2 regions of the Gardnerella sp. c23Ub_4 genome follow, and region 2 is predicted to be linked to the other one. Evidence: riboswitches for the same ligand, from Rfam matches in the RefSeq annotation. Region 2 holds a riboswitch; the other holds the start of a gene.
The links. A riboswitch is a leader RNA that binds a small molecule or an ion and turns the genes downstream of it on or off. The one in region 2 is predicted to bind thiamine pyrophosphate.

Region 1 (7,415 bases), 350 kb from region 2:
GCAACCGCACTAACAGGCAGAGTTAGAACCGATTGTTTATGCTTGCCATTAAAAACAAGAGTCGCATTTTGACCTGATTCTACTTCTGCGCTTTTATCTATTAAACACGTTAAAACTTTTGACGATACACTGGGTTTACTTTGCGCACTCGACTCATCTGTTTGAGTTGAATCAGCATTATCATTCTTGCTACTACCCGAGGCTGCAACATCGGTAGAAGTTCCACCGCTTTGTACTATTTGCAAACAATTGGTTGGTCCAACACCGTCTTCAACTTGGAAGCGACCTTTAACATCTGCAATATCTGCAGAACGAAGTAAAGCTTTTGCGTTAAGGCTTATTGAAAAACCTTCATATTTAAGAGTGAATAGCGGGAAAGATTTAGGCATGTCCGCAGATGATTCAGCTACTGACACAACTTTAGCGTCTACGGGAGCAATAACTTTGTTACCAGCATTGTAGCCTAAAATACTTCCAGCTTTTACAGCACTTCCTGCTTTTACCGATGGAGAAAAATTCCCTCTACTTACAGCAGTGATAACAAAGGTAGACGATTGTTCTATTGTTGCTTTACCCGACACAACTTGTGTTAAAGGCTGTTTTTTGACTGAAATAAGTGGAACTGAATCATGTGATGCCTGCTGTTGACTATCATCAACTGCTCTACCAGCGCATGCAGTAAGCAAACACGCCGGCAGAGCAGCCAACAAGAATACTTTCGTAAACTTACGCATAACACAAAGCTCCTTACTCACCAAACTCGTAAACGCATAGAATGCGTTGAAACGAGCCTCTCAAACTAATCCAAAATAAATAAAGTGCTCGGTAACGCTACAATTAACGCTTTCATGATTACCACTTTATTTAGAATTTCAGCTTTTGGTTAATAGCCTATAATCGCCGTAAAGAGTTTGCATCATACTAAATGATGATTTTTATTTATGATTCTTGAAGCTTGCGTAATACCAGAGAATAATCTATTTTGCATAGAGTTTATACGTTACTGAGTGATTGACTTGCTCAGAGATCTAATATCACTCTATTAAATCACCGCTTAAGGCTATCCTCGTTAAGCAAAAAATCGAATAGATCCATAACCGCAATGCACACACTTCTATCTGATATTTTCCAAAGTACTTTGGGTTTTGCAAGATAGAATTAGTGAAAATAGGGCATATTTGGCAATTCTATCTGATATTTTCCAAAGTACTTTGGGTTTTGCAAGATAGGAAGATAATAAGATAGAAAAAATAGGAAGATAGTGCTAGCGAATTTAGGTAACTTTTTACTACTCACGATTTAAGTCTTAAGCAAATCGCCTGCACATTTGCGCTACTCAGAAAATCAACAATAACAGACATAGCACAGTAATAGACATGCGTATTACAAAAATGCGCTGACGCTTTGACACGTCTTCAAATCTTCTAGATTTTGTTAATAAAGACGAAGTCAACGCATCAGCGCTATCAAGTTATCAAGCTATCAAACCATCTACCTCAATGCTCTATGAGCTTGATTAAAGAATTCATACTCGTAAATGCATGAAGTCATATATGCTTGAGCAGCAAGAATTCGAGCCTGTGGGCCAGCTTCTTCAAAAGCTCTCTCAACAAATTTAACCGCCATTCTTACACCTGACTCAAAATCATGAGAAGAATACATTGAAATCCAATCATGATATGGGTTTTCAGGAGTATTATTTTTGACTAAAATTTGCCCCACTTCTTCATAAAGCCAATAGCATGGCAATATGGATGCAGCTCCAATCACGTAGTCTTCTGCCATTGTAGAAGCAAGTAAGTGATTTACGTAAGCTAATGTTACTGGCGAGCAAGGCGCATCAATGCTTATATTTCTGCTTCCAAGCCAATCTCTGTGCAACTGCGATTCCGCTTCTATGCACATAGCTGCGCCCGTAGCCCAATGCACTCTAGCCTCATTATCTGGCGTTTTAGCTCCAACAGCAGCTAGCGCGCGCGAATAACGCTTCAAGTATTCAGAATCTTGACTTATGTAGAAAGCAAACAAGTCAGAGTCAAGCGTTCCATTGCCTAAAGCCTCAATAAATGGCATTTTCATAATGTTGTTATCAACATCTGCACTAGCATCCCATAACGCTTGAGTCCAAGGACCACACGGCTCCACATTTGGCTTTCTAGCCTTGCTATGAGCTTTTACGACTACGCTTTGCGGAGTTAATCCATCTAAGCCATTCGCTTGCATATGCTCCCAAGGAGTTGACGAAGAATCTAATTCCAAACGATAATTACGAGCCGCATGGTTCACAGGCCCATGACCTTTTCCAACATGCAAATCTTTACCGCAAGCAATAGCTTCGTTAAGCCATCTTGACGACCACGCTAAAGCATTCGCTACAGTACTGTAATCGCTTAGCTTCTTTCCTTCTCGCAACGCTAATCCTATGCGCGTAGCTAGAGAAGAAGATAGCGAGCAGCCAGTGCCATGCGTTGTTGTTGTATCAACTCTAGGGCAAGGAACGTGCACTCTGTGACCATCTGGGAACACAACAGTATTTCCAGCATCTTCGCTTGTTAAGTGGCCGCCTTTAACAATAACAATAGTATTGTTTTTTGCACTCCACTCGCTTGCTTGAGCATAAGCTTCTTCAAAATTGGATGCAGGCTGTTTATCGCATAATACTGCGAGTTCAGGTATGTTTGGCGTAATAACATCCGCAAGAGGCGCAAACTCGCGCATTGCATCTTCTGCAGACTTTTCAAGCAGCCTATCTCCCGAAGTTGCTACCATAACTGGATCTAACACAACAACAGGAACAGGATGATTTTTAAGCCAATTTTGAACTAGGCTAATATATGATTTGTCTCCAAGCATGCCGATTTTTACAGCATCAATAGTTACGTCATCAAATACTGCTTCTAGTTGCGCTTGCAAAAAGTCGGTTGGAGGAGTATAAACTTCGCGCACACCGCAAGTGTTTTGAGCAACCAAATTAGTTGTTACACACATTCCAAATCCATGTGATGCCGTGATTGACTTTAGATCAGCTTGGATTCCAGCTCCGCCTGTTGGATCAGTTCCAGCAATACTTAGTACGCGTGGAATAATCGGGTCTTCTAAAGATGGCAAAGAAGATGGCCTTAGGCTTGAATCATATAATTTAGAAATTGATTGCAAAGGTGCTTGAGCTTGCGAAAATTGATTATTCATTATTTTTATTCCTTCGTAATAGCATCGCGTAATTTGCGCGCTTCTTCGCAAGGATTTTGCGCAAGCATTAGAGCAGATACTACGCATAAACCATCTATTGAAGTGCTTTTAATAGGGAATACCGTATTTTCGTTAACGCCGCCAATTCCGAGCGTACTAATGCCGAGTTCTTTAGCGCGTTTAGCAATCTTTTCTACTCCTTCAACACCTAAAGCAGGAGCAGCGTCTGGCTTAGTGGCAGTAGGCCAAATCGGACCTATTCCAATAACATCAGGCAATGCCACATTTTCTTTAGCACATTCGTTATAAACGTAATCTAACTGTTCTAACTTTTCTATAGAAAGCCCAACCATCCATTCTGCAGGAATAGACTTACGCGCTTCAATATAAGGCGTATCTGTTTGCCCAACATGCAAGTTGAGTCCTAAGCTTTTAGCGCAATCTATACGATCGTCAACAAAAATCGGCACGTTTCCGCAACCATTAGCAAGCATTTTGTCTCGCAAGCTTTGAGCTTTATTATTAAAAGTTTCGCTATTTGCGTACTTATCGCGCAATTGAACTACGCTTGCTCCGCCTTTAACGCAATCAACTGCAATATCTTCTTCTGCTCGATTGCTCATCTTTGGGTCTGTTATAAAGTATAAAGACCAATCAACAGGGTCGAGTTCAAATTCAATATTCGCTAGTTTCAGCATCTCGTCTGCGCTCAAATCCATAAGCGCATCCATCCATAATGTTCTAAATGCACCTGGCGATGTTGAGCGTTGTGCTGCCCAAGTTCCTGCTGCAGCAGCGTGCACGTGAGCGGCAACTGTTGCTGCAAAAGGTCGATTTCGATTTGCTCCAACGTATGCTGCCACCAATGCGCCAAGAGAGCAGCCCGTTCCGACTACTTTCGTCATTATCTCGTGACCGCCCGAGACTCGTGCCGAGCATCCGTGACCATAAATAGCGTCTTTTTCGCCAGAAATAGCCACTACCGAGCCATAGAGTTTAACTAGCTTCTTAGCAGCTGCAACTGCTGAATCAACGGAGTCTCCAGCGTCTACTCCCTTACCGCCGCTTTCTTCTCCAGCTAAACCTAAGATTTCGGAAGCGTTTGCACGAATTACAGTAGGATGACTTTTAACGATTTCGCGCGCGTATTGCGTGCGTGGAGCTAAACCGCCAACTGCAACTGGGTCAAGAACCCATGGAGTGTGTGCTTTTACAGCTCCGCGAATTGCAGCATCCATAGATTCTTTGTCTACTGGCCTATACGTTCCAATGTTTACTAATACACCAGATGCGATTTGAGCAAATACTTCAGCTTCTTCTGCGTCTACGACCATTGCTGGCGATGCACCAGCAGCTAGCAGAACGTTTGCCGTTATTTCTTGAACAACATTATTCGTTACGCAATGTGTTAGCGGATTTTTTGCGCGCAAAGCTTCGATGCATTCACGTACATCTTGAACGAATTGCTTGCAACGAGCATTAGTTGAGAATTCACTATTTTTAGAGCACGACACAGTAGTCATGATTTTCCCTTCGCTAGTACTAACTAGATCAGGTTCAACGGGTATAATCTCAGCGCTTTCGCGCACCCCGAACCCATATTTGACTATATATGTTCGTTATGACGTTATTTACGCGCGCGACGACCTACCTTTTCGCTTAGAGCGTAGCGCGAGAGGCGCTTTGACTGAGCTTGAAATTGCATAACGCATTTCAAGCTCCTTCAAAGCGTGATTTGGCTCAAATGTAAAGTCCAGTGGACTTTACATGCCAAATCAGCCGAGCGGCTACTAATAGCCGTGAGGAATAGCGCGCTGTAACGCGCGAACGAGGACCTTCCATGTAGTGCGTTTGTATAACGACACGACGTAAATCAAGTACAATCGCACTACAAGAATACGAGCGTGTTAAGCATTAAAAAAAAAAGCGGGGAGTTTATACTCCCCGCTAGAAAGAATAATGCGGCAGCGTGTTAGTCTCCCACACCCTATCGAGTGCAGTACCCTCACCGTGTCAGGCCTTAGCTTCCGGGTTCGGAATGGGACCGGGCGTCTCACCTGAGCCATGACCACCGCAAAACTAGATTATACACTCGCAATACGCGAGCGGCAAGCTGGCGGTTTGGGAACCGGACATGAACGCGAGCAACAAGAAGAAACAATCATCAAAATCAACAACTTAACCATAATCATGACCGCTTAACACTCCCTAATGTTAAGAGAATTAAACGATAAGCAATACAAGTAGTATCACAATCGCCCATTAGTACTGGTCAGCTCCACCCCTTACAGGGCTTCCACATCCAGCCTATCAACCACGTGTTCTACATGGGGGCTCACACACAAAGTGCAAGGAATGCTAATCTTGGAGCAGGCTTCCCGCTTAGATGCTTTCAGCGGTTATCCCTTCCAAACGTAGCTAACCGGCAGCGCCACTGGCGTGACGACCGGCATACCAGAGGTTCGTCCACCCAGGTCCTCTCGTACTATGGGCAGGTCTCCTCAACATTCCAACGAGCGCAGAGGATAGAGACCAAACTGTCTCACGACGTTCTGAACCCAGCTCGCGTGCCGCTTTAATCGGCGAACAGCCGAACCCTTGGGACCTGCTCCAGCCCCAGGATGCGACGAGCCGACATCGAGGTGCCAAACCATCCCGTCGATATGGACTCTTGGGAATGATCAGCCTGTTATCCCCGGGGTACCTTTTATCCGTTGAGCGATGCCACGTCCGTACGCCGGCACCGGATCACTATCTCCGACTTTCGTCCCTGCTCGACCCGTCAGTCTCACAGTCAAGCCCGCTTGTGCGATTACACTCAAAACCCGATTGCCAACCGGGCTGAGCGGACCATTGAGCGCCTCCGTTACTCTTTAGGAGGCAACCGCCCCAGTTAAACTACCCGCCAGGCACTGTCCCTAACACGGATAACGTGTCGAGGTTAGACGCCAGATATGGAAAGAGCGGTATTTCACTTGTTGACTCCACGCAAGCTAGCGCCCACGCTTCAAAGCCTCCCGCCTATGCTACACGATCCACACCTAACGACAATACCAAGGTATAGTAAAGGTCCCGGGGTCTTTTCGTCCTTCTGCGCTTAACGAGCATCTTTACTCGTACTGCAATTTCGCCGGGCTCCTGGCCGAGACAGTGGGGAAGTCGTTACGCCATTCGTGCAGGTCGGAACTTACCCGACAAGGAATTTCGCTACCTTAGGATGGTTATAGTTACCACCGCCGTTTACCGGGGCTTAAATTCACCGCTTCACCGAAGCTAACGGATCCTCTTAACCTTCCGGCACCGGGCAGGCGTCAGAGCGTATACAGCGGCTTACGCCTTCGCACGCTCCTGTGTTTTTGGTAAACAGTCGCTACCCCCTAGCTTGTGCCACCCCCAACAGCTCCGCATGTAAAAAACATCACCATCAGGGGTCTCCCTTATGCCGAAGGCACGGGAGTAATTTGCCGAGTTCCTTGGCCAGGATTCGCCCGATCGCTTCGGTATACTCTACCAGACCACCAGTGTCGGTTTAGGGTACGAGCGGAATCACACCTCACGTCGAAGCTTTTCTCGGCAAGCAGGATCACCGGAATCAGCCATACGGCCTACCCATCACGCCTCAGCTTAAACATCCCCCGGATTTACCTAGGAGACAGCCCACACGCTTAGCCACGGAAAACCACCTCCGCAGCCGGCTACCTACCCGCGTCACTCCCACGCTAACCTACTACCGATACGCTCCCAACACTAAACCAGAAGAAAACCCCGAAAGGCAATCAACCAGAATAACGAAGGTTAGTACTCTCAGATTCAGTTCGAACGGTGTAACACCGGTACGGGAATATCAACCCGTTCATCCATTCGACTACGCCTGTCGGCCTCGCCTTAGGACTCGACTCACCCGGGGACGACGAACGTGGCCCCGGAACCCTTAGTCATTCAGCGGACAGGATTCACACCTGTCTCTCGCTACTCATGTCTGCATTCTCACTCCCGTATAGTCCACGACAAGTTCACACTGCCGCTTCACCCCATACAGGACGCTCTCCTACCCCGCGTGAAATAAATCACGCAGTCGCGTCTTCGGTGGCGTGCTTAAGCCCCGCTACATTGTCGGCGCGGAACCACTAGACCAGTGAGCTGTTACGCACTCTTTCAAGGATGGCTGCTTCTGAGCCAACCTCCTGGCTGTCTATGCGACTCCACATCCTTTCCCACTTAGCACG
Region 2 (7,415 bases):
GTCGGCGCAATAAACGCTGGAAGTAAGTCAAACATTATTCCAGACGATGCGGAACTTTTGATTAATACTAGAACATACAGCGAAGATACTCAAAAATTTGTTCACTCTGCCATTGAGCGAATTGTGCGCGGAGAGTGCAATCTAGCACGATGCCCAAAGGAACCAGAATTTACATACTATGACCGCTATCCATTAACCAATAATGACGAAGCATCAGTTTATCGCGTGCGCGAAGCTTTCGACGAATATTTTGGTGAAAATTCTGTACAAATCAGCAAACAGTCTGCTTCTGAAGATTTTTCTATTGTTGCAAATGCTTTCAATACACCTTACGCATACTGGGGATTAGGTGGATTTGAAGATATGAAAAATGCTCCAGGAAACCACAATCCAGCTTTTGCTCCAGATTTGCAACCAACTCTAAATCGTGGACTTGAATCAGCTGTTGTTGCAGCTTGCGCATGGCTAGCTTGCGACTAATAAATTAATTCTACTAACAGATAAGTTTAAGCGTTTTTTACGCCACCAAACCTGCGGTCGCGATGCGCATAACGGTCAATTGACCTCCACAACGCTTCGCGACCATAATCTGGGAAGAGTTCTGGAACAAAATCAAGCTCCGCATAAGACGCTTGCCAAGGCAAAAAGTTGCTAGTGCGCTGCTCTCCCGAAGTGCGAATCACAAGATCGCAATCTGGAATATCTGGATTATACAAATGTTCTGCAATCATCTTCTCGCTAATGCGATCACCCTTAATTTTGCCGCTTTTAACTTCCCTAGCAATTGCCGCGCAAGCATCTGCGATTTCCGCGCGACCTCCATAGTTTAAGCAAAAAACAACGTCAATCGTAGTGTTATTTTTTGTGATTTCTTGAGCTTTTTCCAACTCGTCAATAACAGACTTCCACAATTTTGGCCGTCTTCCAGCCCAACGCACGCGCACTCCCCACTCGTTCATTTGCGCAACTCTGCGGTGAATAATATCTCTAGAAAATCCCATCAAAAAATGCACTTCTTGAGGAGATCTCTTCCAATTTTCGGTAGAAAACGTGTACAAGCTTAAGTAGCGAACACCTGCTTCTATGGCTCCTGCAATAGTGTCAAAAACCACTGGTTCCGCCGCTTTATGCCCTTCAGTGCGAATCATTCCGCGCTCTTTAGCCCATCTGCCATTGCCGTCCATAATCACGCCTACATGGCGAGGAACTTTACCTTTAGGAAAATCTGGCACACGGCTAGGATCACTAAATGGAGCTGCTGGAATATTTAACGAAGTGTAGTCAACGTTTTCAAAACTCATAGTTAAAATCTAACAACCCCATTGAACGAATAGCTAAAGCGTTTTGCAAAGCTAAATAAAAGCATGCAAAATCAAGTAAAAAATCAAGTAAAAAATCAACTAAAAAATCCGCTATAGTTCTTGTAAAGCTTCCAATAAATAGTTCAAATATCTTTTCCCAAAGCAAGATTTGTACCATCTAGCATGCTCTAAGAATCCAGTATCGTAGCCCCAAATCTTAAAATCGTAAGATCCATTTGACTTTAAGTAATAGTCTACAAATTCCACACATTGCTCGATTTGACTTACGCTAAGAACAAGCGGAAGCAACTCTTTTTCAACATCTGCTAATGGTTTAACGCTAGAATATCCTTGCAAAATTGACTTAACTAAGTCCGTTCTAAATGAATCTTTTTTGCCATTCGCAATATCTACCCATTGAATTGTGTTGCGTTCTAAAGTCATTGCTAAATCGTAGATTGCTGTGTTTTTATACGACATTCCAAAGTCAAATACTGCGCTTGGAGCGCTACCTTCCCACATAAAATTAGATATATGCGGATCTCCATGAGTCCACTGCTTTTTTAGATTCGCGTACCCTAAATCGTAAATTTTTTTGCATGTTGGAGCAAATTCGCTTAAATCTTTTACAAAATCACGATTCTGCTCTTTTAAGAATTTTGCTAAATCAGGTCTATTTTTTAACCAAACTTCTGCAGCTTTTTGTACGTCTTCGCTTGCACAAAGACTAAATCTTGATTGAAAAGCGTTGATTTCCTTAGGATTTGGCTCGTCAAAACTTTGCGAAGCTAAGGCGATTCTTGCCATCATTACTCCAAGATTTTTGGCTTCTTCGCACGTTTTAGGCGGATCCCAAGTGTACGCGTCTTTGTACCGGTCTTCCCCACTAGCTTTTAAAGTCACTTCGTAAGCACAATCGCCTATTACAAGAAGAGTGCCGTCTACGTAAATATCGCCAGAAGTATCGCCACAAATATTCTTTTCTAAACCTAAAGTCTCGCTATTTTTATTAAAATACAAGTACTTTGGCGTGCTTATTTTGTTTTGTAAAAGATGCTCCGCAAAACGATGATACGGCCTAATTGTGCTTGCTTGCCTCACTTTTGTGCTGCATCTTTTAATATAAACGTCTAAACTTTGCGATTTTCTTGGCGAATCATCTTTGTAATGCGCGCGAATCAATGAACCTGCAGCCATCGGGCGCAAACTATGGCTTAAAACGCAATCTGCTTCTAGCGGCTCCTCTAAAAGCGAGCACACAGTATTTGCCTCATCTAAATCAACATTTGCCCATCTTTGAGCAACAATATCTAGTTGAGGGTCGTTGCTTTCGTTTTCCATATTTGCTCCAATTATTGCCACAGGTTCATTGAATTGTGATATTTATTTTCGATTGTAATTGCGTTTGCAATCGTTATTATGCTTGCGATTCAAGCACATGCTGGCCGACTATTCTGGCAAATACTCGTTTGTTACGCATCCGCTTTCTAGGCTCTTTAGCGCGCAATCAAGAGGCACACTTAAGTGGCCATTTTCACCCATCCAACGAGTGTAGTTTTCCACCAAAGCCATGTCTGCTGTACCCCAACGACCATTCTTGTCGTACCAAGACGGAATCACTTCGTCTAGCGAGGCGCGCAAAGCCTCTGGGCTAATATGGCAAAGCGCATTTTGCAAAGCATCAACGCCAGCCTGCGGGTCTTTTCCTGCAAGTTCATAGCCCTTAACGGTTGCGCTTGCAAAGTTGCGTATTAATTGCGGATTTCGCTCAATCATCTCTTGGCGAGCGCAAACATAGTAAGAATGATGCGGAGCTACGCCAATAGAATCGAATGGAAGAACAACAACTTGATCAAATGGAAGCGAACCCTGGTATGGCTCCCACCAAGCAACGTTAATAAAAGCGTCGCACATTCCGCGCTCTACTGCTCGAATGTCTGGCTCCCATGGGCCTGGGTCAATTGTAATCAGCTTGCTAAAGTCGCCTCCGTCGGCAGCAACCGCCTGCTGAAGCTCCGTGTATAAGCGCTTAACGCCCATAGGGATTACTACGCGCTTTCCTTCTAGATCTTTAAATCGCGTAATGCCCGTGTTTTTATTTGTTATGATTCCACCAATTTGAGATTGATTCATTACAGCAAACGACGTTAGCTTGTTTGCGCCATTTTGATGAGCAAAAAGCTGATTTAAGCGAACAAGAGCTATGTCTACTTCTCCGCGCTCCAAGCATGCTGGAACATCTCCACGCTCCGTATCTGTGCTTGTAAACTCTACGTCTAATCCGTATTGCGCATATAATCCGCGCTTTCTTGCAAGGTACATTCCTGCGTGATTCGTCCATGGATGCACATATTCAAGACGTACTCTTAGCATACTAACTCCTTTGTTTTATAGTGATTTGTGATTTTATCTTGACTTTTATTTGCGACTTTTCTTGCGACTTTTGCGCGCTGCTAACTTGCGATTTTTCTTGCGACTTTACAAAAGTGGGCGAGGTGATTAATCCCCCGCCCACAAATCAAATCTTACTAGCAAAAGTTAAGACTTAAGCGCGTACTTCTTTGCCAGAAGCAAAACGGCTCAATGCGCCAGTAGCAGCAATACCCTTGTACAAGTACCACATAACTACACCACCAATTACAGCACCAGAAATCATGCTGCAAAGTGTGTGAATCATCATGAATGCGCCGAAGATTGGAACACCTGCGTAGTAGAACGGATAGGTTGAAACGATTCCACCCAAACCAGCTAATGCGCCAGAAAGTGCAGTCAAACCAACGTTCCACTTGCGATACATAACAAACAAGAATGCAAACTCAGCAAACAAGCCCTGAACAAAGCCAGGAAGAACGGTACCAATACCGCCCCAGTGGCTACCAACAGTCAACTCAACCATTGCAGCAATAAACTCGCCGAATAGTGCAGCGCCTGGCTTGCGAACCATAATAGCAGCTAAAGGACCAGCGAAGTAGAACAAACCATAGTACAATGCGCTAACGCCTGGAACTGGAATAAGCTTAAGAGCAGCAGAAATAGGCTCACTAATCAAGCCGATGCCCCAGAAGATAATACCAGAAGCTACAGCAATAACAACCGTGAGCGTAACATCAGCCACGTTCCAGCGCAAGGATGGACGCACGGTCTCTTCTTCAACAGATGTACCCATTAGGGTCTCCTTTCATCTTTAACCAATCAAACAAAGGCGACCCTGCAGAAAACTCCGTACGTCGGCATTACCCGATTCACGTTAAACGGTTAGACAGTAATCTTCTCAGCTCTTAAAAGAGCACCCGTGCCTGATATCATTCATATTGCATCAGACAGCGAGGACAAATTTTATAAAATTCAAACATAAAATTAACAAAATCGCTCATTAAGATAATAGAAACTCTAATCAAAATACAGCGAATTAGAATTTTTTTCGCTTAAACGCATAGATCTAATAGGCTTTTCTAACCAATATTCGCACCATTGTTCAACGCATTTAGACGTTAAATCGTCAATACTTGTTCCGTCTAAATTTTGCCAATCGCCATTAATTAATGAAATCATTTGAAAACGCGCTAAATCATTGCACTTAATAGACTCTAAAGCATGATCTTTAGAGCACATAACTCCACCACTAGCTGCCGAAAAATAGTCTAAATCATTGCGTGTTGAACAAATAACGCACTCATTTAACCTAGGAGACCATCCAGCTAATTGCAATGCTCTTAAAACGTACGAAAGCGCGATTGATTCAGCACTATGCAAACTTTTAGAAAGAGCAGACAAAGCAGCTATAAGAAGATTGTATTGTGAGCAAGAATCCGAATATTGTGCGCAAGACGAGACCAAATCGTCTGCAATCTCTGCAATCATGCTAGCACAACTATACAGATTGTAATCCGCACAAATGCTACCAGCATAAGGCGAAACTAAAACCGCTTGAGAAATAACATCAAAAGTTTTGCCAGTTGCAAAAAGTGCATTAACACGCATAAATGGCTCTAAGCGCCCACCAAATCTAGATTTTAACCGCCTTACACCTTTTGCAACAGCTCGAACCTTGCCATGCTTTTTAGTGAGCATAACAATAACTCGATCAGCTTCCCCAAGAGGAAAAGTCTTAAGAACAACAGCTTCATCGTTATATAACGGCATTAATCAATAACTCTTAGCTTGTATAATCCCTAAATCTAAGTGAAAAATAGATTATTAATTATGATTTGGGTTTACAAATCCGCCAAAATTAGATTCGCCAGTATCGTCAAAATCATCTGAATCATTATTTGCTTCGCGAGAAGAATCTTCAACCGAAGTGTCAAAATGGTTCATAACAGGGAACGAAAGATCTGGAATATCTAAATTAAGACTTTGCGAAGGCTCGAACTTAGGCGAAGCAAGAAGTGAAAGATTCAAATCTCCAATGGATTTAGAATCATTTGCATTGTTATTACTTGCATTGTTAGCATTTGCATTATTTACACCATCAGCATTCGCACTAACAACATTCGCGCTATCTTCCTTCTTTTCTGCATCTTTAACTTTTCCAAAATCATTATTGTTAGTAGCAAAATTGTTGGAAGCAGCATTAGGAGCATAAGACGGAGGGAATGCTGGAGGCATAACAGTAGACGCTTGCGACATTTCGTCGTCTGTATCGTCACTTGCTTCAACACTCGCAGAGTGAGGAGTAAAAATCGCCTTCTGCGCATGATGCTCAACAGGAATAGATGGAGGAATTGCTGGAGGCATTAATGGAGATGGAGCTGGAGCTGCCGCAGGTTCAACAACACTAGGTTCAACAACACTAGGTTCAACAACACTATGTTCAACAACACTAGGCGCAGAAGATGTTTTAGAAACAACATTTTCTTGTAAATCATTATTAGACTTAGCAGAAACGCCAAAATTAGCAGAATCAACAGAATCACTAGGATCGAAGTCTGTATACTTAGCAACTCGATCATAAGACTCAAGTCTGCTTAATAAGCGAACGCAAGCATTTAGATAATAGTCCACCTGGCGCTCGTCATATCCTCGTTTTCCAGAACGTTGAGTAAACAGAACATTAGAAACAAACATTGCGTCAATTTTGTCTAAATCGCTTAAACTGCTTCCCCAAACTGGATTATATCCAAGAAGAACAGCAATCTTATCTAGAGACTTATTTACAACATTGTCTACTTGTTTTTTATCGTAAGAAGGCTTACGCGATTGCGCAGAATCAAAGCGCATTTTATAATCGCGCTGGGAATGAGAAAGCAAAACTCTATATTCTTCGTCTGCTTGTGCCTTCCAAACAACCTTGCCGCGATTAGAAATCTCGTACTGCGTAGTCTTATCTACAACTGCACGCTCTAATCTAGAAAGAGCAGCATCTACTTGAGGAATAGCATATCCTTCATCTTCTAGATCGAAAGATACGTCTTGAATATCTTTTTGAGTAAGACTAATGTCGCTAGATTCATACAAAGAATGAGCACGCTCAAGAAAATCATTAACTTGCTCTACGCTGTAACCCTTCTTGCGCTTACCTACACGCTCAATACCCGAAGAATTACGCGCGGTATCAGGTTTACTCGCCATAAACAATAGACCTCCTGAACAGATTCTTATTCAATACACTTTACGCGATTGTTAAGACGCATAAACAAAACACGCAAAACACGCAAATGATATATGCGCAAAACACGCCTAAAACACAAATCAACGTTCTAGTACACACCATACTGTATCTTGTTTCAAGCGGGCGATTAGCTCAGCTGGCTAGAGCGCCACCTTTACACGGTGGATGTCGGGGGTTCGAGTCCCTCATCGCCCACTTTCCGCTTTACAAGTTCTTAAAGAATCTAGATTCTTCCCAGCCTTTATTTTTACTAACGCTTTGTATGCGTCATCCAATGTTTTTACGCTTACAACTTTTAAGCCTTGCGGAATATTCCCAGCAACTTCATTGCAATTGCTGTTTGGCGCTAAAAACCATTTAGCTCCGTCTCTTTTTGCAGATATCATCTTTAATCGAATACCGCCAATTGGACCAACTTTCCCAGAGTTATCAATGGTTCCCGTTCCAGCGATTATTTTCCCACCAGCCAAATCTGTGTTTGTAAGCTTGTTCAAAATACCCAA

Region 1: linked by a shared signal. The riboswitch ahead of thiM (hydroxyethylthiazole kinase) and the one ahead of NYP67_RS02895 (ECF transporter S component) in region 2 are both predicted to bind thiamine pyrophosphate.

Annotation. Positions count from the first base shown of each region.
Region 1 is NZ_JANUYO010000001.1:383,197-390,611, reverse strand. It holds gene NYP67_RS01690 (efflux RND transporter periplasmic adaptor subunit) at 1-734, opposite strand, end outside; gene NYP67_RS01685 (bifunctional hydroxymethylpyrimidine kinase/phosphomethylpyrimidine kinase) at 1,492-3,189, opposite strand; gene thiM (hydroxyethylthiazole kinase) at 3,195-4,712, opposite strand; TPP riboswitch at 4,701-4,792, opposite strand; rRNA gene rrf (5S ribosomal RNA) at 5,149-5,265, opposite strand; rRNA gene NYP67_RS01670 (23S ribosomal RNA) at 5,433-7,415, opposite strand, start outside.
Region 2 is NZ_JANUYO010000001.1:733,865-741,279, reverse strand. It holds gene NYP67_RS02915 (M20 family metallopeptidase) at 1-480, shown strand, start outside; gene NYP67_RS02910 (isoprenyl transferase) at 507-1,301, opposite strand; gene NYP67_RS02905 (phosphotransferase enzyme family protein) at 1,413-2,642, opposite strand; gene NYP67_RS02900 (ABC transporter substrate-binding protein) at 2,751-3,674, opposite strand; gene NYP67_RS02895 (ECF transporter S component) at 3,847-4,467, opposite strand; TPP riboswitch at 4,504-4,605, opposite strand; gene recO (DNA repair protein RecO) at 4,692-5,444, opposite strand; gene NYP67_RS02885 (DivIVA domain-containing protein) at 5,499-6,872, opposite strand; tRNA gene NYP67_RS02880 (tRNA-Val) at 7,034-7,107, shown strand; gene NYP67_RS02875 (YlbL family protein) at 7,098-7,415, opposite strand, start outside.